Regions from separate parts of the Neorhizobium sp. 2083 genome, predicted to be linked through region 4. Evidence: predicted binding sites of a transcription regulator. Region 4 holds the regulator's gene; each other region holds the start of a gene.
The links. The regulator LexA, encoded in region 4, represses DNA repair genes until DNA is damaged. The targets are predictions, from matches to a motif close to TGTTCNNNNTGTGTTCNG.

Region 1 (5,633 bases), on a different contig from region 4:
GGCGCGATAGCGGGTCACGGTGGAGCAGAGGGCCGCCTTATCATGGCCGTAGGTCTTGTAAATCCACTGAATGACCTCCTCCCGCCTCTCATGCTCGAAATCGACGTCGATGTCGGGCGGCTCGTCGCGCTCCTGGCTCACGAAGCGCTCGAAGAGGAGATCATTGGTATCCGGGTCGATCGAGGTGATGCCGAGCACATAGCAGACGGCGGAATTCGCCGCCGATCCCCTGCCCTGGCAGAGAATGCCCTGCGATCGGGCATAGCGGACGATCGAGAACACCGTCAAAAAATAGGGGGCGTATTTCATTGTCTCGATCAGAGCGAGTTCATGGCGGATCGTCTTCTCGACATGCGCCGGCAGGCCCTCCGGATAACGCGTCTTCACGCCTTCCCAGGTGTAGTGCTCCAGCGATTGTTGCGCCGTCATGCCAGAGATCAGCGCTTCCTCGGGATATTGATAGACGAGCTCCTCCAGACTGAAGCTGCAGCACGCGACGATTTCCATCGTGCGTGCCAGCGCTTCCGGATAGCGGGGAAACAGACGCGCCATCTCCTCCGGCGGCTTCAGGTAGCGATCGGCATGTCGCTCTCGCTCGAAGCCGACATCGTCGATGGTCGTGCCGGTACGAATGCAGGTGACGACATCCTGCAGCTGCCGCCGGCCGGGTTCATGAAACAGCACGTCATTGGTGACGACCGTCTTCACCCGGTGCTGCGCCGCCAGATTCGACAGCTCGTGCAGCCGCAGCTGATCGTTGGGACGCCGGCGCAGACAGAGCGATACGTAGGCGCGATCGCCGAAAATCTCCGCCATCTTCCTCAGTTGTACGGCGCAGGCGTCGTCCGGCATATCCGGCACAAGGATGCCAATCAGGCCTTCGGCATAGAGCCTGACATCCTCAAGATGCAGGATGCAGTTGGCTTTGCCGCCGCGGCCCTTGCCCAAGGTCAAAAGCCGCGTCAGCCGCGAATAGGCGGTGCGGTCGGTGGGATAGACAAGGATCGACATGCCGTCCTGTAGATCGAGACGGCAACCGATGACGAGCCGCAAGCCGGTGGCGCGCGAGGCTTCGAGCGCCCGAACGATGCCGGCAAGGCTGTTGCGGTCGACGATGCCGAGCGCCTCGATGCCCATGAGCTTGGCGGTGGCAAAGAGTTCCTCCGCCGAGCTTGCGCCCTTCAAGAACGAGAAATGCGTGGTGACCTGCAGCTCGGCGTAGCGCATCAGGCAAACAATCCATGCAGAAACCACTTGCGCGATCCGGTGTCGGCGTCGACGCCATCGCCGGAGCGGAAAATCCAGAAGCGCTCGCCGGCATCATCCTCGACGACGAAATAGTCTCGGACCGCAACCCATTCGGAGCTGCGCTGCCACCATTCCCCGAATATACGCTCAGGGCCGTCGGCGCGTTTTACCCGGCGCCGCTTGCCGCGCCAGGTAAAGGAAACCGGCGGATGATCGGGCAAGAGCGCAATCACCTCAATCGCTTCGGGATGTGGCAAGAGCCGCGACGGCCGCGGCCAATGGAGCGGCCAGGTGGCGCCGACCTCGTCAGCCGTCGGTGCGATCCGCCGGACACTGCGCTCAGGCACGTCGCTTGCCACCGGCGCGACGCGGAAAATGCGCTGGCCGCCGCGGTTTCCCAGCACGTCGATCAGCGGCGTGACATCGGTGATCTGCTCTTCGATCAGGGAAGAGGCCGACGGCGACTCAACGAGCGGTTCGGCGATAATTGCCGCGAGGCTCAGCTTCTCGATGCCGAAGCCCGGCTCGATCTTCTCGATCCGGTCGCGGAAGAGTTTCGTCAGCCAGGGGATGTCGCGGACAGGCTTGGCGGTGCCTGCCCGGAGCGACTGGATCGTGTTGTCGACGCGGTGGACGATGAGATCGGCCCGTCGCACGCCGAGTCCACGCTTCTCCAGCTCCAGACAGATCTGCCGCACCAGACGGCTCACATATTTCTCGATGGTCTCCGGTGCCCCGATCGGTTCGGCAAAAGTTTTTTGGACCTCGACGAGATCAGCCGGCCGGATCGGCTCGATAGGCTCGGCGAGCCGGCCGAACATCTGATCGAGGCGGCGGCCGACCTCAGGCCCGAAACGCAGCGTCAGCGGCGCCCGCGGCGTCACTGCCAAATCACCTACGGTGGCGAAGCCGAGGGTTCGGAGGCTCCCGACGATCTCGGCCGGCAGCCGCAGTAAGGATAGTGGCAAAATATTGACCGCTTTGGCGGTGTCGCCGCGCGGGATGATGACGGTCTCGCGATCCGCTGACCGGGCAAGCGCGTGCGCAGCGCCCCAAGTGTCGGCGATCGCCGCGCGCGCGGCGAGACCGCGGATGCGGAAGCGGTTGACGAGACCGGAGAGCATCAGGTCCTCGCCGCCCTGCAGATGATCGGCGCCTTCGGTATCCATGACGATACCATCAGGAGCATCCATGGCAACAACAGGAGAATATTGCGACAAGGCCCAAAGCGTCAGCCGTTCGAGTGTCGCGAGGTCGGCCGCCGGATTGGCGTCGATCATCGACAATCCCTGGACCAGCGCCTGCGCTTTGGCGGCCGGCATGCCGACGCGCAAGCCCAGTTTGGCAGCTGCCTGATCGGCCGCCGCCACCCATCGCTTCGACCCGCTCCTGGCGATCACCACCAGCGGCGTGTCAGGATTGAGCGAAGAATCGGCGCGCCTGATCCGGTCGGTCGGCAGCGTCGGGAGAAAGACAGATACGACCCTTGCCATCACATGCTCCGATAATGAATTCTCCTCCCTCACCTGACCTGACCCGCATGAGCTCGGCCAGCCAACGCGCGCGACCCACGCCCGGGACGGGAAGCGGCTCGGACGGCAGCACCGAGATCCGCCAGCGGGTTACAGCTGCCGTTGGCATGCCGAAATCGGAGGCCTCCGTCTGGCGCCGCCATCGGCGGATCACCAGGCCCAATGTGCCGGACTTTTCCGCCGCAAGCTGCAGCCGGCGCGATGCCGTCATCGGCAGGCGCACCAGTTCGGCGACGACGGCGCCGAGGCCGCCATAGCGCAAGGCCTCTTCGAAGCTTTCGAGCACGGTCTCTTGCCTGTCGCATTCGACGAAGATGACGCGATCCGGATGAAGCCCGACCTGGGCGAGCGCTGGAAAGAACAGATCGAAGCGGGTGAGACACCAGACCACCTTGCCGGTGGTCCGGGCTGCGATACCGCCGATGAAGAGCGCCGCGGCCGCGCCGTCGATCGCGCCGTTACCGCCGCCGGCGACTTCGTGCAGCGCGCCATAGGCCAAACCGCCTCCCGGCAGCCGCGCATCGACATCGCCAACCCCGAACGGCAGGACGCTGCGCCGGCGCGAGCCCGCTCCTTCAAGGCTGGCGATTTTCTCGCGCAACTCGTCGAGGACGGCATTCGAAGTGGCGATGGCTGTAGTCATGATCTCCTTAACGGCACCCGTTTTGGACTTGAGGAAACGCGATATGTTCTTTATTTGTTCTCAAAGAAAAAACGAGTCAATGCACACCGGACGCGCTCAAGTTGAGCGCGGATCGGGCTAGAACGATTCCATGAACGGATTCAATCCGATGCCCGAATTGGGAATTTTTTCACACGCGACGGCGGAAGCGGTCCGCGTCTGAGGTTCGGACGGGGTCGCGGCACGTTGCAACATCAGTGCTTGCGGTCACCCTTGTCGCCTTGGCCAGGCTTGCCCTCGTGCTTCGCGTCGCGGCGCGCGTCGGTGGAGAGCGACCGCGAAACGTCGTCGCTTTCCTTGAACCTGCCCTTCTTGTCGCGGCGGACGTAGCGTTTATCGGTGCCGGTATCGAGCAGTTCACGCTTGCTCATGGCAGGACTCCTTTGGGGTTGTTCCACCCAAAAAACGCGCGCCGGCCCTAAAAGATGCATGGAATCATGAGTCTAGGCAGGACTCGCACAACGCGCAGCCTGATAGAGCTAAGTCATTGAAAAATGATTCGTTTCGACTCGGAACGATTCGCTGCCGAATCACTTGAACCGCTTGAGTTGCGTCCGGAGTGTCGGTGTCATGGCGGGTCCAAGAGCCAATTGGAAGGGGTATATCAAGTTCGGGGAGGTTTCTTGTCCGGTGGCCCTTTACACCGCGGCTTCCTCGTCAGAGCGCATCGCCTTCAACACCCTCAATCGCAAGACCGGAAACCGGGTCAAACGTGAGTTCATCGACAGCGAAACCGGGGATCCGGTTGAGCGCGAGGACCAGGTTAAAGGCTATGAAGTCGAGAACGGCCAATACGTCGTGCTCGAGCCTGAGGAAGTCGTCGCGGCCGTGCCCGAAAGCAACAAGACATTGAAGATCGAAGCCTTCATTCCCTGTTCGCAGATCGACACCACCTATTTCGACAAGCCCTATTACCTGGCCCCCGACAAGATGGGCACGGATGCCTTCCTGCTCCTCCGCGACGGGATGAAGAAGCAAGGGGTCGCGGCTATCGCCCGGACGGTGCTCTTCCGCCGGCTGCGCACCGTTCTCATCCGGGCGCACGGGAAAGGACTGATCGCTTCGACGCTGAACTACGACTACGAGGTGCGCTCGTCGGAAAAGGCGTTCGAAGAGCTGCCCGACCTGAAGATCGAAGCCGAATTGCTCGAGCTCGCCGAACACATCATCGCCACCAAGAAGGGCAGCTTCGACGCCAGCGCTTTCGATGACCGCTACGAAGCCGCTGTCGCCGAACTGGTGAAGGCGAAGATCGAGGGCCGCGCCCTGCCGAAGCGGAAAGCTCCGGTTGCGTCTAAGCCCAGCGACCTGCTGCAGGCCCTGCGCGAGAGCGCCGGCATCGGCGCCAAGGAGACGAAACCAAAGCGGACGGCGGCGAACGCCAACCGAGGCACCGGCCGCCAGAAGGCGGCCAAGCCCGCCGCGAAATCGAAGCAGGCGGTGGCGCCGACGCGACGGGCCGGCTAATCGGAGGAACGTGCCATGGCTCTACGTCCCTACTGGCGTGGCTATCTCAAACTCTCGCTCGTTACCTGCCCGGTGCAGATGATGCCGGCAACCTCCGAAAGCGAGAAGGTCCGTTTCCACACGCTCAATCGCCAGACCCAAAACCAGGTTGTCAGCCACTATGTGGACTCGATCACCGGCAAGGAGGTCAGGGACGAGGATGAGGTCAAGGGCTATCAGCGTGGCGAAGACGAATACATCATCCTCGAGGACGAGGAGCTCGAGAACGTCGCGCTCGAGAGCACCAAGACGATCGACATCTCGACGTTCACGCCGCGCGACAGCATCGAGTGGATCTGGCTCGACACGCCCTATTTTCTCTCCCCGAATGATCCAGTCGGGCAGGAAGCTTTCTCCGTCATTCGCGATGCGATGCAGGCGCAGGACATGGTGGGCATATCGCGGCTGGTGATCTCGCGACGCGAACGCGCCGTCATGCTCGAGCCACGCGGCAAGGGTATCGTCTTGTGGACGCTGCGCTATGGAGACGAAGTCCGCGATGAAGACAGCTATTTCGAGTCGATCGGCGACGAAAAGGCGGATTCCGAAATGATGCCGCTGGTCCAGCAGCTGATCAAGAAGCAGACGAAGGACTGGAGCCCGAAGATGGTGGCCGATCCGGTCCAGGAGCGGCTGCTCGATATCATTGCCGCGAAGAAGAAGTC
Region 2 (5,633 bases), on a different contig from region 4:
CCGTGCTGAAAACCGGCGCCGAACGGGTGGTTTTTTCTAATCAAGGTCCGCGTCTATGCCGGGAAACAGCCGATCTGTCTCTCGGCGCTCCTTCTTGGTCGGCCGCCCGCTTCCCTGCACGCGTTGCGCCTGCTCGAACAGCGTCAGCCTTTTTGTTTCGTCCGGAGGCGGACTGAGTTCCTCGTAAAGCAGCCGGGCCTCCTCGAAGGGGCCCCGCCTTTCCCCGCCGGCCTTGACCACCAGCACGAGATCGCGACGCTCGAGCGTCAGATCGATGCGGTCGCCCGGCTTCACCTGGGCGCTCGGCTGTGAAACCAGATCGCCGTTCACCCGCACATGGTTGGAGCGGATCAGGTCCTGGGCGATCGACCGCGACTTTGCCATGCGGGCAAAAAACAGCCACTTGTCGATGCGCTGGCGCGAACCGGATTGTGGCTGTTTTTCCGTCATGGCCTACTTCTTCATCTGCTCCTTGAGAGCTGCAAGTTTTGCAAAGGGCGAATCCGGATCGATCGGCTTTTCCTTGCGTGGCGGCTTTGCCTCGAAGCGAGCGGGCTGCGGCCCTTTGCCGCGGTCATTGCGGTCGGGGCGCGGGCCGCCTTCGTGACGCTCGCCGCGGTTCGGGCGATCGCCCCCGCGGTTGTTATTGTTGTTGTCCGGCCGGCGGTTGTTGTCGCGGTTGGGCTTGCCGCCGTCCCTGCGCTCGCCGCCGCCATTGCGTTCGCCACCGCGCTCGCCGTTCGGACGCGCATCGCGGCGCTGGCCGCCATCGCGACGGTCGTCGCGGCGCCCCTGGGCCGGCTGGCCTGCTTCGCCGCCGGCATTGTTGCGCGGGCCGCCATGGCCACGGCGATCGCCGTGCTGCGCACGTCCGCCACGCTGGTTGTTTTCACGGCCACCGCCCGGACGCCAGAGCAGTACCGGCTTCGGCTCCCCAGCCTCGGCAGCTTTTGCCTCGTCGCCCGGTTCGCCGGCCGCTGCCGGAGCCTCTTCGGAAGCAACCGCCTCGGTTGCCGAAGCTTCGGCCGGAGCTGCCTCCGTCGCGGTCGTAGCCGGAGCGGCTTCTGCGGCTTCTACCGCAACCTCGGCAGGGGCGGTTTCCGCCGCAGCCTCGGCCGGAGCCTCGGTTGCATCTGCGTCATCGGTTTCGGAGGCTTCCGGCGTTTCGACCGCCGGAACCGGTGCGGCAGCCGCCGCAGCGCCCGCCGAACTTGCATCCTGGCCTGCCAGGAACGCCTGCGCCTCTTCCGCCTTCACGGCATCGGCACGGTATCCGAGACCTTTCAGGATTTCTTCCATGTCGTCCGGCGTCGCGCCCAGAATGGAGAGCATGGCGGTCGTGGCCGTGAAGCGGCGCCCGTCATAGGCCCCTTCCGGACGCGGCGTCGCGCCGGGCTTCCACTGCAGCAGCGGACGGATGAGATCCGCAAGGCGCTCCAGGATATCGATACGCACGGCGCGCTTGCCGAGGAAACGGAAGCCCGCAAGCTTGTAGAACATCCGCTCGAAAGCCGGATCGGCAACAACCGAGGTGCGTCCGGCAGCAAGCGCCGGGATCAGATCCCCGTAGCCGGGCTTGTCGAGACCGTCGTTCCTCAGCGCCCAGAGAAGCGTGATGAGTTCGGCCGGTGCCGGCTTCAGGAGCATCGGCATGAAGACGTGGTAGGCGCCGAAACGGATGCCGTAGCGGCGCATCGAGGCGCGCGCATCCTGATCGAGCGACTTCACATCGTCGGTGACATCCCGCCTGAACAGCACGCCGAGGTTCTCGACGAGCTGGAAGGCCAGCCCCTTGGCAAGTCCCTGAAGGTCTTCGGCGCGCGACAGGTCGTCGAGCGGCTTCAGCACGGTGGCGATATGATGATTGACGAAGCGCTCGATGCGGGCAAGCACATGCTCGCGGGCGTTGCCGGTCAGCTGCTCGTCGGCAAGCAGGATGACGCGCGGACGCATGACATGGTCGCTCGCCGAAAGGCGGGCAATGGGCTCGCCGAGCCAGCGCACGAAACCATCGGAGCCGACCGCAAGGTCGCTGTTGCCCGATGCGTAAAGCCGTGCCGCCCGCGCCTCGAATTCGAGCGCCAGCGCTTTCTGGGCGGCACCCTGCACCGCCTTGGCGTCGGGCCCCTCGGTTCCCGAAACGGGCGTGAACCGGAAACCGGCCAATTGCCCGACGTGATGTCCTTCCACAAAGACATCGCCATTCACACTGATTTCAGCTTCCAGCATCGCATTCTCTCTCAGGCGCTTCATGAGCACAGATGTCCTGCGATCAACAAAGCGTTTCGTCAACCTTTCATGTAGCGCGTCCGATAACCTATCCTCTATTTCCCGTGTCTTTTCTTGCCAGTGTGTCGGATCGGCAAGCCAACCAGGGCGATTAGAGACGTAGGTCCAGGTCCGGATCTGCGCTATGCGGGCCGACAGTGTGTCGATTTCACCATCGGTGCGGTCGGCGCGGCGGACCTGTTCCGCCATGAATTCCTCGTTCACCGTCCCGAAGCGCACAAGATCGGAGAAAAGAGTCGAAATAAGGTCCGCGTGCTGCGCCGGCGCAATACGCCGGTAATCCGGCAGCGCACAGGCTTCCCACAGTTTCTCGACCCGCTGCGGCGTCGTCGCGATATCCTTAATTTCGGGATAACGTGAAAGATAATCAAAGGCTTGGCTGTCGGTCGCGGGAAGCGCGCGCGTCAAGCCCGCAAGGGCGGGCGCAGCGTCCAGGCTTTCCCTCAGAGCCCGGAGCGACGAAAAATCGAGCTGCTTCGACCGCCACTGCAGCACTTTGACCTGATCGAACTGGTGGCTTTCGATTCGCTCGACCAATTCGTCTTCGAAAGGCGCGACCTGTCCGGTCACGCCAAATGTACCGTCCCGCACATGCCGCCCGGCACGGCCCGCGATCTGCGCCAGTTCAGCCGGGTTGAGGTTGCGGAACTGATAGCCGTCGAACTTCCGGTCCTGCGCGAAGGCCACGTGATCGACATCGAGATTGAGCCCCATGCCGATCGCATCCGTCGCGACGAGATATTCGACATCGCCGGACTGGTAGAGGCCGACCTGCGCATTGCGGGTGCGCGGGCTGAGCGCACCGAGGACCACCGCGGCGCCGCCGCGCTGGCGGCGAATGAGCTCGGCGATCGCATAGACCTCGTCGGCCGAAAACGCCACGATCGCGGAACGCTGCGGCAGGCGGGTGATCTTCTTCTGGCCGGCATAGAACAGCTGCGAGAGGCGCGGCCGCTCGACGACGGTTATTCCCGGCAACAGCCTTTCAAGGATCGGCCGCATGGTTGCGGCGCCCAGCAGCAGCGTTTCGTCGCGGCCGCGCAGATGCAGGATGCGGTCGGTGAAGATGTGGCCGCGTTCGAGATCGCCGGCGAGCTGCACCTCATCGATCGCCACGAACGCGGCTTTCGTCTCGCGCGGCATCGCTTCCACGGTGCAGACGGAAAAGCGGGCATTCGGCGGGGTGATCTTTTCCTCGCCGGTGATGAGCGCGACCTGGGAGGCCCCGACCTTTTCGACAAGACGCGTATAGACCTCACGCGCCAGCAGCCGAAGCGGCAGGCCGATCACACCGGTGCCATGCGCCACCATTCGCTCGATGGCATAGTGGGTCTTGCCGGTATTGGTGGGTCCGAGCACGGCGGTGACGCCGCGCCCGCTGAGCATCATGGGCTGGAAATTCAATGCCTGGTTCCGCGCGTCACATAAGGCCTGGGTCCCGCGTTGTCGCCCGAAACTCCAAGCCTCGCAACACATGGCGATCTCGGCTGGCAAACGCAAGCCTGAAGAATGGTTTTGCTGCCGAAGAATATCGCCTGAGGGCCGCGAAGGAGGAGAAGGCGATTCGAATTTTACCGGTGAAGGAACAGACGCGAACGAATCGGAGACGAATCGCAGACTCCGGCGGATTCAGCTTTTGTTCACCGCTATATATTGATGCGACTCCGGATTTCTACACGACATCCTGAATCTGTGCCTGATTTGAGTGCGCACAACCTGGAGATTCATCCAAGAGCTGCACGTTCATGAAGAATCGAAAGAGTCAATCCGTTGATATGGTTAATGTTTCGTCAACCGATTCAGGCAGTTGACGCACCATTCGAACCCGGAATTAAGATTCGGGCCAAAGGCGGAACGAATCGCTGACGAATCACAGACATCCGCGTTTTCGCGTTTTGTTTCCCACAAGATATGGTAGGTCTCCGCGGGACCCAGCCGCAAGAAAATGGCCGCGGAAAGCGGCCTCGGAAGCAAATCGTTCAGGTGCCATTAACGTTGGCTAACGCACTTTAACCACACGTGAGAGCACACGCTTGCAAGGCGATGGAACAAAAATCGCGGCGCTACGTTTCCTCGCCAAATCCATATCGGATTGTTCAGCGGAGTAGAAAATCATGCTCGGAACCGTGTTGCTCGTCATCCTCATTCTGCTACTCATTGGCGCTTTGCCGAATTGGGGCTATAGCCGAGGCTGGGGCTATGGTCCGTCGGGCGGATTGGGCCTGGTTGTCCTTATCATCATTATCCTGCTGCTGATGGGCAGGATTTAAAAGCGGCGCAGCCGTGTGTACCAAAGGGAAGGGAAAATAACATGATGAAGAAGATTCTGATTGCAGCCTGCATGATCGGCACGCTCGCATCCTGTACCGCAACCGAACGGGGTACCGCCATCGGTGCCGGCTCGGGTGCCATTATCGGTGGCGCCGTGACCAATAGCTGGGGCGGCGCGGCAGTCGGCGCAGTTGCCGGCGGCCTTGTCGGCGCTGCAATCGGCCATTCCAGCGAACGCCGCGGCTATTGCATCTATCGCGACCGTTACGGCCGCCGCTATGAGGCCCGTTGCCGCTAAGCGCGCAGAGTTATCCAATCCCTCAGGACCGGCGCCCGAGCAATCGGCGCCGGTTTTGTTTTGGCTGGAAGAAGGCCGCCATTAACCTTTGGCCAAAGCCGGAACGAATCGCCGACGAATCGGCGACATCGCCGGTTTCCCGCTTTGTTCACCGCCATATATCGTGTAAAAACAATTTGTTAACCATATGAACGGGTCGTTTCAGCGCATCAGCATGCGCCGAAAACCATCCAAAGGTTAACGCCGGGAATCAGCTCGCGAAGAACTGGCCGCCATTCGCCGACAGCGTCGAACCGGTGATGAAGCCGGCGTCATCCGATGCCAGGAACACGACGCAGCGGGCAATCTCTTCCGGCTCGCCGAGGCGTCCGACCGGGATCAGCGGAATGATCCGCTCGTTCAGCACCTTTTCCGGCACCGCGCGCACCATTTCGGTGGCGATGTAACCCGGGCAGATGGCGTTGACGGTGATGTTCTTGGCAGCGCCTTCCTGCGCCAGCGCCTTGGTGAAGCCGAGATCGCCGGCCTTGGCCGCCGAATAGTTCACCTGACCCATCTGGCCCTTCTGGCCGTTGATGGAGGAAATGTTGATGATCCGGCCGAAACTGCGGTCGCGCATGCCGGTCCAGACCGGATGCGTCATGTTGAAGAGGCCGGTGAGGTTGGTACCGATCACCTCGTTCCACTGTTCGGGCGTCATCTTGTGGAACATGCCGTCACGGGTGATGCCGGCATTGTTGACGAGCACCTCGATGGGGCCGAGTTCCGCCTCAAC
Region 3 (5,633 bases), on a different contig from region 4:
CATGCGCGAAGCCCTTGGCCTCCGCCCACGCGAGAGGCTTGCGCTTGTTGACGGCAAGCGGGGTCACGACATGCAGGCCCTTGCCGCCCGTCGTCTTGCAGAAGCTGACGAGGCCGAGCTCATCGAGCCGGTCGCGCATCTCGCGGGCGGCTGCCACCACGGTCGCAAACGGCACGTCGGGACCGGGATCGAGGTCGAAAACCAGACGGCCGGGCACCTCCGGCTTGCCGGGCTCACAATTCCAAGGATGCAGCTCGACACCGCCGATCTGAGCGATCGCCGCCAGCCCCTCGATCCTGTCGATCTGCAAATAGGGCTTCTTGTCGCCGAAGACTTTCACCAGCTCGAGAAGATTGGAGGTCCCGGGCATCGCATGGCGCTGGAAGAACTGTTCTCCGCCGATGCCGTCCGGTGCGCGGATGATCGAACATGGCCGGCCCTTGATATGCTCGATGAGCCAGGCGCCGACGGCTTCATGGTAGCGGGCGAGATCTTCCTTGGTAACAGGCTGGCCGTCGCCGGCGTCTGGCCAGAGCGGCTTGTCGGGGTTCGAGATGAGCACGCCCATCACCTCCGCCTTCGCGCCTTTGCGACGAACTGGCTTGTGTCTGGCGGCCGCGGCAGGTTCAGCCGTTCCCGTCTTGACAGGCGGCGCCGGTTTTTCGGCCTCGACCTCTTTCGCAGGCTTATCCTCACGCAGGCCTTTGAACGCTGCCTGGCGCACGAGGCCGTCGGCAGTCCACCCTTCGAATTCGATTTCGGCGACAAGCTCGGGCTTTACCCAGACAACTTCGGCCTGCTTCTTCGGCGCTCCGATACCGGTGAACGGCGATCTCGCTGTCTCCAGCGCCTTCAGTCTCGGCAGCAGCATGTCAACTTTCTTCGCGCCGTAGCCGGTTCCGACCCGACCGACATAGACGAAGTGATCACCGCGGTGGACGCCAACCACGAGAGACCGGAACTTGCCATTCGTCTTGGCATATCCGCCGATCACCACCTCATGGCCGGCCCGGCATTTGGACTTTGCCCAAGTGTCGGTGCGGCCGGATTGATAGGGCGCATCCATCTGCTTGGAGACGACGCCCTCGAGATGCAGCTTGCAGGCGGAGCGCAGCACGGCATCTCCGCCGGACTCGAAATGCTCGACATAGCGGATGCGAGGATCGTCACCGGCATCGTTGAGAAGTTTTTGCAGCCGCTCCTTTCTTTCGATCAGCCGCATCGACCGCAAATCCTCGCCGCCGTCGAACAGCAGGTCGAACGCGAAATAAACAAGATCGCCGGTCTTTTCTTCAGATAGAGCAGCCTGAAGTGCTGCGAAATCGGGCGCGCCATTCTCATCGAGCGCACAGATCTCGCCATCGACAATGCAATCGGGCAGTTCGGACGCCGCGTCCGCGATCTCGTGGTATTTCGCGGTCCAGTCGAGGCCCTTGCGCGTCTTCAGCGTTACTTGGCCATCGGCGACACGTATCTGGATCCGATAGCCGTCGAACTTGATCTCGTGCAGCCAATCGTCGCCGGCCGGTGGCCGATCGAGCCTGTCGCAAAGCTGCGGCTCAATGAAATCCGGCAGGTCGGCGGCGGCGGAGCTCGCGACATCTTTGCGGGTCTTCTTCTTGCGCTCGTTGGCGGCCAGGCCATGTTTGCTGTCCCAGACGGCGTCCGCCTCGATATCCGTATTCGCCATCATGAACGGCCGCGGCTTGCGCCCCTTGCCCTCGGCGATCTGCTCCATGCTGCGGCCGGAAGCGACCGAGGTCGCGTTTTCCTCGAGGATCACCGCACCATTTTCCTCGACCGAATGATCGTCATGATGCTTGATCAGCAGCCAATTCGTCCGCTTGCCGCCATCGCGGTCATTGCGCATTCGAACCAGGACGAAGCTGCCGTGCAGCCGCTTTCCCTCGAGCGTGAACTTGAAATCGCCCTTCTTCAGGGCCTCTTCGGGCGACTTGCGACCTTCCGGCTCCCAGTAGCCGCGGTCCCACAACATCACCGTGCCGCCGCCATATTGACCCTTGGGTATCGTGCCTTCGAAGTCACCGTAGTCGAGCGGGTGGTCCTCGACCTCGACCGCCAGTCGCTTGTCATGCGGATCGAGCGATGGTCCCTTAGTCACCGCCCAGCTCTTGAACACGCCATCAAGCTCGAGCCGGAGGTCATAATGGAGCCGCGTGGCGTCGTGCTTCTGGATCACGAACCGCCGGCGGTTCGATGGTTTGACGCCCGCTTCCCCGCTCGGTTCGCTGGTCTTCTTGAAATCACGCTTGGCGCGGTACTTCGAAAGATTGTCGGCCATGGAACTCATGATCTCCTGCCGACGCGCAACCTGCGCCGGCATCGTGCTGGTCAGTCTTGTGACACGCGCAGCGCACCGGCATTTCCGAGACTGCGCTGCACGGCGGCGACCTGGCTGGATGCGATATCCGCCGAGACCTCGATCTCGCCTTCGAGCGGCGCGTCACGACGGGCGCCATCGTCATGCGAGGCATCGCCGCCCGATGGCGCCGCGCCGGCAGTATTCCGGTCGCTAGCCGACTGGATGAAGATATCGGGCCGGGATATGCCGTGTTGCTGAACCAGATGCTCGACGGCAAGGTCGGCTGCTTCTCGCGTTTCGAACGTGGCTCTGATCGTCGTGGTGCTGTCGTCCGCCATTAGGCCAACTCCTGATGTTGATTTCCTTAGGGATGAGAACGCCGCCGGTGGCTGGTAGTTTCGGCCGCAGGGCCGAAACGCCATAGAAAAGGTTGATATCGCGCCGAAGCCTGCTATGTTCTTGCTTTGTTTCGGCGTGAATTTCTAAAGCCGATCCTATCTCGATCGCTGAAGCCGCCATGAACGACATGAGCTCGCCCCCTGTCCGAAAAATCATCCATGTCGATATGGATGCGTTCTACGCGTCGGTCGAGCAGCGCGACAATCCCGATTTGCGCGGCAAACCTCTTGCGGTCGGCTATGCGGCCGCGCGCGGCGTGGTGGCGGCGGCAAGCTACGAGGCGCGTGCGTTCGGCGTGCATTCGGCGATGCCGTCGGTGACGGCGAAGCGCAAATGCTCGGAGCTGATCTTCGTGCCGCCGCGCTTTGACGTCTATAAGGCGGTGTCGCAGCAAATCCGAGAGATTTTTGCCGAATATACGCCGCTGATCGAGCCGCTGTCGCTCGATGAGGCCTATCTCGATGTCACCGAAAACCTGAAGGGCATGGAGATAGCGACCGAGATCGCTCTGGAGATCCGCGCGAAGATCAAGCAGGTGACCGGCCTCAACGCCTCGGCCGGAATTTCCTACAACAAGTTCCTGGCGAAGATGGCGAGCGATCTCAACAAGCCCAACGGCCAGGCCGTCATCACGCCGAAGAACGGGCCGGCCTTCGTCGAGGGCCTTCCTATCAAGAAATTCCATGGTGTCGGCCCCGCTACCGCCGAGAAAATGCACCGGCTCGGGATCGAAACCGGCGGCGATCTCAAGCGGCAGACCCTCGAGCTCCTGGTCGAGCATTTCGGGAAGTCGGGGCCGTACTTTCACGGCATCGCCCGCGGCATTGACGAGCGCCAGGTCAAGCCGAACCGGGTGCGCAAATCCGTCGGTGCCGAAGATACCTTCTCACAGGACCTCCATGCCTATGACCAGGCCCGGCAAGGATTGCAGCCGCTGATCGAAAAGGTGTGGGGTTATTGCGAGGCCAATGGGATCGGCGCCAAGACGGTCACGCTCAAGGTCAAATATGCCGATTTCAATCAGATTACCCGCAGCAAGACTGTTCCCACTCCTCTGGCCGCGATCGCCGACCTGGAGGAGATCGTCGACCTGCTGCTGGCGCCGAACTTTCCGCCCCGAAAGGGCATTCGCCTGCTCGGCGTCTCGCTGTCGTCGCTCGAAAGGCGCTCCGCGGGAGCGGAACCGCAACTGCGGTTGGCGCTTTAGATCGCCAGCAGCGGCTGGGCAGGCTCGCCGGCGTGGCGTTTGACCCGGAAGGTGCCCGGCGGCAGCTGCCGCAGGATTTCCTCTTCGGGGACAAGTCCATCCAGCCAGGCCATGCGCTGGTCGCGTGTCAGCACCGCCATCTGCCGATCGTGAATAGGCGCGATGTCGGCATTCGCCTCGATGGTGAGGATGGCATAGGCCTCCGGCCAATTCTCAGCCGGCCGCCAGATCCCCGCGAAATAGAACCAGTCGCCGTTGGCGAGCGAAAAGCTGAAGCTCTTATGGCGAAACTCCGAGGCCGGGACCAGGCAGCGGTGGCTCGGAAATGCCCGCCCTTCCGATCGGACGACGTTGACAGCGCGCGGGCCGCCGTCGCGGGGTCGCAGCCCCCATGGCAGTTCCACCATCTCCACATCGCCGTCATGGCGTCTTATGATGACGCGGCGCTCGTCGAGCGGGGCGTCGGATTGGAAAATGGTCGCCTTCATAGCGACAGGAACGTACCAGGAACATATACATTAGACAAGATCGATGGATAATTCCATGCGGATGAATCAAAGCTGCCAATTTCAATGCGCCCAATTGAGACCGAGCTTCAGATGGTCATGCGACACGTGCGAGATGGCGCTGCCATCGTCGTGCGTCAAACTGTGCTCGTCAAAAGACTGGCCACGCTCAGTCTGCCGACACAGGAAGCTAAGGAGCTGCTCGTTCTACTGGAGCGCGTGCAATCCGAGCATATATTGCACCTGCAGCGCCTTGGTCGCGAGGTGATGGGACCACACTCGAAGGGAAGAGCAATGTGCAATGACTATCGGCTGATGGTGGATGCCGCCTCGATCGCGAAGGACTTCGCCGACCTCAAGATCAAGATCCGTTTCGGCGAAGGCACGCCGAACCTCCAGGCGCGGGAGGACATCAAGATCACCGACGTCGGACCCATCGTCAGGACGATCGACGGGATCCGCGATGAGGGCGAGCTCGTGCAGCGGCGCTGGAGTTGGCCGGGGCCGAACAAGCGGCCAGTCTATAATTTCCGGTCGGAAGGTCGAGAATTCACATCCAATCGCTGTCTGATCGTTGCCGATGGCTTCTACGAGTTCACGGATCCGAAGGACCCGAAAAAGAAGCGCAAGGACAAATGGCTGTTCACGAAGCAGGACGAACCGATCTTCTGCATCGCCGGCATCTGGCGCGAAACGCCGGAAATCGGGCAGGCTTTCACGATGCTGACCATGGAGCCGGGGCCGGACATCGTGCCGTACCACGACCGGCAGATCGTCATCCTTAAACGCAACGCCTGGGCCGACTGGCTCGATCCGAAGGTTTCCGCGAAGTCGTTGATCAAGCCTCTCCCCGCGGGGACCCTGTCTGTGGAGCAGGTTGGCTGAACCGGAAGACCCGCAGCACCATCCTGATCAACTGTCGATTCCAAAAAATAGCTGCCGCGTGGGTGCATTGAACGCATGCAATTGTGGGATGATCATAACAACCCCATGGGTTACCGTCACCTACCATCCCATCAGCTAGGCGGATCCTATGACGCCCACCGCTCAATGTTGGCCGACTTACATTGGATGGCGAAGAATTGGTCTCCGAGATGGGGCCTACCTCTAGAAGATCAGGACCATCCCAGCGACAACAAATGCGGCTCCCGCCCATGCGCCAGACGCAGGAATTTCACCTGTTTTCAGCCAGAGCATC
Region 4 (5,633 bases):
CGCCCTGATGATGGTGACCGCCTACTATCTGATCTCCGGTTTCGGCGTTTCGGCCGAACGGGCCTATATCATGATGGCGATCATGCTGGTCGCCGTCCTCTTCGACCGGCCATCGATCAGCCTGCGCAATGTCGCCCTGTCCGCGCTCGTCATCATCGCCATGTCGCCCTCGGAAATATTGGGCCCAAGCTTCCAGATGTCGTTTGCCGCCACCGTCGCCCTGGTCGCCGGCTTCGCCCTCTGGAAACTTCGGGCCGAAGGCCGCGATCCGGAGCCTCTGCCGTTTCGTCACCCTGTGGTGAAGCCTGCGCTGGCATCCTGGAATTTCGTGGCCGGCATTTTCGCGACATCGCTGATCGGCGGCATCTCGACGGCGCTTTTCTCGGTCGAGCATTTTCACCGCATCGCCACCTACGGCCTTGCCGCCAACCTTGCCGCCATGCCGATCATTTCCTTCGTGGTCATGCCGGCCGGGCTCGCCGGCATGCTACTGATGCCTTTCGGCCTCGACGCTCCCTTCATGAAGCTCATGGGCCTTGGTCTGGAAGCGGTGATCGCGATCGCCAGACATGTGGCGGCCTGGGGGGGCGATGTCGGCATCGGCCGCCAGCATCCCTGGTTTCTGACGGTCTCGACGGTGGGATTCCTGCTGCTGACGCTTTTGAGAACGAGGTTGAGAGTGATCGGCCTGCCGCTGATGATCGCTTCCCTGCTGCTCTCGTGGCACGAGCGATCGGCGCCCCTGCCGGATATGCTGGTCTCGGAGGACGGAACGCTGGTGGCGCTTCTGAACGGGGAGACGGTTGCCACCAACCGCACGCGCCCGCCCGACTTCATCTACGATCAATGGAAGAGGGCGCTTCTTATTGGCGATCCGGCAAAGCCGGAAATGTCCCGCTCCAAGGACAAGCCGCCGGACGACAAGTCCACCAGGGCAAAAAACGACGACAAGTCCAACGGCGCAAAAAACAAGGAGCGCCGCGAACTGACCACGCAGCAGATCGAAGCGGCGAAGTCGCGGATGAAACAAGCGCCTCCCGGCCGCTTCACCTGCGAATCCAAGGCCTGGTGCGCTGCAAGCACCGGCGAGGGGATTGTCATTGCCGTCGAAGACGGCCGATATGCCGGGGCCGCCTGCGACGTCGCCAGTCTCGTCATTGCCCCGAGTGCCCGCTTCGACCGATGCCGGTCCGGAGCGCTGATGATCAATGGCAGCACGCTCCGAAAAACCGGCGCGCTGGAGATTTCCCTCAACGGCGCTACCGACTATCGGCGCTGGCAGGTTCGGGCGGCCATGGCGGGCGAGGACCGTCCCTGGAGCAGGCACCGCCACTATGATTGGCGAAGCCAGCGTTTCGACCGGTCCCTGCCGGAGCCAGTCAGGCAGCTGATCAGTGATACCGGCGGATGAGGCCGACGAGCTTGCCCTGGATCTTCACCCGGTCCGGCCCGAAAATGCGGGTCTCATAGGCGGGATTGGCGGCTTCCAGCGCGATCGAGGCGCCGCGGCGGCGAAAACGCTTCAGCGTCGCTTCCTCGTCGTCGACCAGCGCGACGATGATGTCGCCGGGATTGGCGGTATTGCCGTTGCGGATGATCACCGTGTCGCCGTCGAGAATGCCGGCCTCGATCATCGAATCGCCCTTGACCTCAAGCGCATAATGTTCGCCGGAGCCGAGCATCTCGGCCGGCACCGCGATATCATGGGTGTTGTTCTGGATCGCCGAGATTGGCACGCCGGCGGCGATGCGGCCCATGACCGGAACGGTCGTGGCGTTCGACACATCGTCGTTGGCGACAGGTTTCGGAGGGGCGGCGACCGGCTGCGGCTTGCCAAGGCTGCCTTCGATGACGCTCGGCGAGAAGCCGCGTCGCGGCTGCATGCTCGGCGAATAGGCTTCCGGCAGTTTGATGACCTCGAGTGCGCGCGCCCGGTTGGGCAGGCGGCGGATGAAGCCGCGTTCCTCGAGCGCCGTGATCAGCCGGTGGATGCCGGACTTGGAAGCAAGGTCCAGAGCATCCTTCATTTCGTCGAATGACGGCGGGACGCCGGATTCCTTCATGCGTTCGTGAATGAACAGAAGCAATTCCTGTTGTTTGCGCGTGAGCATCTTTTGGCACCCTGAGAGTCGGAAACAAATCCAGAACGGACACTATATGTTCCATATGTGTTCTGCAAGTCCCTAAATTTCTGTGAAGTATGATGATTTTTTCTTCATAGATGCGTGCCAGATATCTGGTCTCACACCACTTGCGCGGCGCGAGCCTGCTGCCAAAGTAGCTTTGCGATTCCAATTCTGGGGGCCCTCGCGTGAACGCAAGACCGATCGATCATCTCGTGCTGCCGGTGGCGGAACTTACCGCTGCGCGCTCCCGGCTCACGGAGCTTGGTTTTACAGTTGCGCCGGACGCTTTTCATCCTTTCGGCACGGCCAATGCTTGCGTGTTCTTCTCCGATGGGACCTACCTGGAGCCGCTGGCGCTTGCCAACCGGCGCCATGCGGGTGTCGCGGCAAAGCGCGGCAATGTCTTCACGGCCCGCGATCTCGCTTTCCGCAATGCCCGCAACCGGCAGGGTTTTTCCGCGCTCGTGGTCGCCACCCGCGACGCGATGGCCGATCATGCGCGTTTCAAGATGCGCGGCATTTCGGCAGGCGAGGTGCTGGAGTTTTCGCGCGGCATGACGCTGCCTGACGGTTCGGAAACGGAAGCGAGCTTTCGGCTGGCGTTTGCCGGCGATGACCGTGCACCCGATTTCCTGCTGTTTTCCTGCCAGCGCATCAATCCGCTGCCCGCCAATCGCGGCGAACTGGAGCGGCACGCCAATACGGTCACGGGCCTCAGCGAAATCATCCTGTCGGCCTCGGTGCCGTCCGATTTCGCCCCGCTTGTCGAACAGGTGCTGCTGACGAAGGCAGCGCCGGAGGCGGCACCGCTCGAGCTTGCCGCGGCCAATGCCCGCATCCGCATCCTTGATGATCAGGAACTCCAGGCGGAATTTGCGCTTCCGTCTATGCCCGGCGCCGAAGGGCTGCGCGGCCGGGCGATCATCTTCAAGACGGCCGATCTTGCCGTGACAGAGATCACCCTTGCTGCTAATGACGTCGCATTCGTCCGCCGGGAGGGCCGCGTTCTCGTCTCGGCGGCACCCGGCCAGGGTGTTTTGTTCGGCTTCGAGGAATAGGTTCATGGACGTTACCGCAAATCCCAGCGTCTCCGTCGGCGAAGGAGACGGCAAGGTGGTTTTCGCGCAGGACGCAAAACTGTCGCTGATCGCCGGCGCCTGCGAGATGGAAAGCCGCGATCATGCCTTCATGGTCGCCGGCACCCTCAAGGAGCTTTGCAACAAGCTCGGCATGGGGCTCGTCTACAAGACCTCCTTCGACAAGGCGAACCGCTCGTCACTGTCGAGCAAGCGCGGCCTCGGCCTGGAAAAGGGCCTGGAAGTCTTCGCCGACCTCAAGAAGGAACTCGGCATTCCGGTGCTGACCGATATCCATTCGGAAGAGCAATGCGCTCTGGTTGCCGAAGTCGTCGATGTCCTGCAGATCCCGGCCTTCCTGTCCCGCCAGACGGACCTCCTTGTCGCCGCCGCCAGGACCGGTCGAGTCATCAACGTCAAAAAGGGCCAGTTTCTGGCGCCCTGGGACATGAAGAATGTTCTCGGCAAGCTGAACCAGAGCGGAAATCCGAACATCCTGCTCTGCGAGCGCGGTGCCTCCTTCGGTTACAACACGCTCGTCTCCGACATGCGCTCGCTACCGATCATGGCGGCCATGGGCGCGCCGGTCATCTTCGATGCCACCCATTCCGTGCAGCAGCCTGGCGGCCAGGGCACGACCTCGGGCGGCGAGCGCCAGTTCGTCGAGACGCTGGCCCGTGCGGCAGTCGCGGTCGGCGTCGCCGGGGTTTTCATCGAGACCCACCAGGATCCCGACAACGCTCCCTGCGACGGCCCCAACATGGTTTATCTGAAGGACATGCCGCGGCTTCTTGAAAAGCTGCTCGCGCTCGACGCCGTCGCCAAGGCCGCCTGAGCCCGACCGAAAAGGCGGGAAAACCGCCTCGATTGTAATTTTCGTGTCATTGATTATGAGACATTTTCAGTGACCTCATGACGCCTGAAACCGACGTCCAAACCCAGGGAGAGACCCTTGACCGCCATCACCGATATCATCGCCCGCGAAATCCTCGACAGCCGCGGCAATCCGACCGTCGAGGTGGATGTCTATCTGGAAGACGGCACGATGGGCCGCGCGGCCGTTCCGTCGGGCGCCTCCACCGGCGCGCACGAAGCCGTCGAGCTGCGTGACGGCGGCAAGCGTTATCACGGCAAGGGCGTCGAAAAGGCGGTCGAAGCGGTCAATACCGAGATCTTCGACGCGATCGGTGGCTTCGACGCCGAAAGCCAGATCCATATCGACAAGACGATGATCGCCCTCGACGGCACGCCGAACAAGTCGCGTCTCGGCGCCAATGCCATCCTCGGCGTCTCGCTCGCCGTCGCCAAGGCCGCGGCCGAAACCTCCGGCCTGCCGCTCTACCGTTATGTTGGCGGCCCGAACGCCCATGTTCTGCCGGTTCCGATGATGAACATCATCAACGGGGGCGCCCATGCCGACAACCCGATCGATTTCCAGGAATTTATGATCATGCCGGTCGGCGCCGAAACGCTGAAGGACGCCGTGCGCATGGGTTCGGAAATCTTCCATGTCCTCAAGAAGGAACTGGCAGCCCAGGGCCACAACACTAATGTCGGAGACGAAGGCGGTTTCGCGCCGGGCCTCAAGAGCGCGCCGGAAGCCCTCAACTTCATCATGAAGTCGGTCGAAAAGGCCGGTTACAAGCCGGGCGACGACGTATGCCTCGCGCTCGACTGCGCCTCGACCGAATTCTTCAAGAACGGCAAGTACGAGATGGAAGGCGAGGGCCGCACGCTCGAGCCGGAAGCCATGGCCGATTACCTCGCCGAACTCGCCGCCAAGTACCCGATCATCTCGATCGAGGACGGCATGGCCGAAGACGACTGGGCCGGCTGGAAGTACCTGACCGACAAGATCGGCGCCAAGTGCCAGCTCGTCGGCGACGATCTGTTCGTCACCAACTCGGCTCGCCTGCGCGACGGCATCAAGATGGGCGTCGCCAACTCCATCCTCGTCAAGGTCAACCAGATCGGTTCGCTGTCGGAAACGCTCGATGCCGTCGAGACCGCCCACAAGGCCGCCTACACGGCCGTCATGTCGCACCGATCGGGCGAAACCGAGGATTCGACGATCGCCGATCTCGCGGTCGCCACCAATTGCGGGCAGATCAAGACCGGTTCGCTGTCGCGTTCCGACCGGCTCGCCAAGTACAACCAGCTGATCCGCATCGAGGAAATGCTCGGCCCGCAGGCCGCTTATGCCGGCCGCGGCATCCTGAAGGGTTAAGGGCTGTTTGGCGAAGCCAACGAAACGATCCAGTGAATCGTTTCGAAGGACGTACGCCCTGAGCTCAAGCGAAGGGCCGGCAAAATCATTGCACCATAATTCCAAAGCCCGCGCCGAAAGACGCGGGCTTTTTTCGGACTCGATTCTGGTCAACGATTGCTTAAGCAAGTTCTGCGAATTTGATGCTCTGTTTCGGATCGATTT

Region 1: a site for LexA is predicted at 3,468-3,485, ahead of J2X76_RS24885 (ImuA family protein). Genes of this name have one in related genera too.
Region 2: a site for LexA is predicted at 3,756-3,773, ahead of J2X76_RS22530 (helicase-related protein). Genes of this name have one in related genera too.
Region 3: a site for LexA is predicted at 2,778-2,795, ahead of dinB (DNA polymerase IV). Genes of this name have one in related genera too.

Annotation. Positions count from the first base shown of each region.
Region 1 is NZ_JAVDTC010000007.1:199,572-205,204, forward strand. Features, by position in the region: gene J2X76_RS24875 (error-prone DNA polymerase) at 1-1,227, opposite strand, end outside; gene J2X76_RS24880 (DNA polymerase Y family protein) at 1,227-2,741, opposite strand; gene J2X76_RS24885 (ImuA family protein) at 2,662-3,423, opposite strand; gene J2X76_RS24890 (hypothetical protein) at 3,657-3,833, opposite strand; gene J2X76_RS24895 (Ku protein) at 4,033-4,929, shown strand; gene J2X76_RS24900 (Ku protein) at 4,945-5,633, shown strand, end outside.
Region 2 is NZ_JAVDTC010000006.1:153,250-158,882, reverse strand. Features, by position in the region: gene J2X76_RS22535 (RNA-binding S4 domain-containing protein) at 37-450, opposite strand; gene J2X76_RS22530 (helicase-related protein) at 454-3,678, opposite strand; gene J2X76_RS22525 (DUF3309 family protein) at 4,404-4,559, shown strand; gene J2X76_RS22520 (YMGG-like glycine zipper-containing protein) at 4,601-4,858, shown strand; gene J2X76_RS22515 (beta-ketoacyl-ACP reductase) at 5,109-5,633, opposite strand, start outside.
Region 3 is NZ_JAVDTC010000007.1:208,261-213,893, forward strand. Features, by position in the region: gene ligD (DNA ligase D) at 1-2,302, opposite strand, end outside; gene J2X76_RS24925 (hypothetical protein) at 2,353-2,661, opposite strand; gene dinB (DNA polymerase IV) at 2,841-3,929, shown strand; gene J2X76_RS24935 (SOS response-associated peptidase) at 3,926-4,417, opposite strand; gene J2X76_RS24940 (SOS response-associated peptidase) at 4,730-5,320, shown strand; partial or broken gene J2X76_RS24945 (EamA family transporter) at 5,543-5,633, opposite strand, start outside.
Region 4 is NZ_JAVDTC010000005.1:273,312-278,944, reverse strand. Features, by position in the region: gene J2X76_RS20620 (ComEC/Rec2 family competence protein) at 1-1,411, shown strand, start outside; gene lexA (transcriptional repressor LexA) at 1,392-2,111, opposite strand; gene J2X76_RS20610 (VOC family protein) at 2,312-3,184, shown strand; gene kdsA (3-deoxy-8-phosphooctulonate synthase) at 3,189-4,037, shown strand; gene eno (phosphopyruvate hydratase) at 4,155-5,429, shown strand.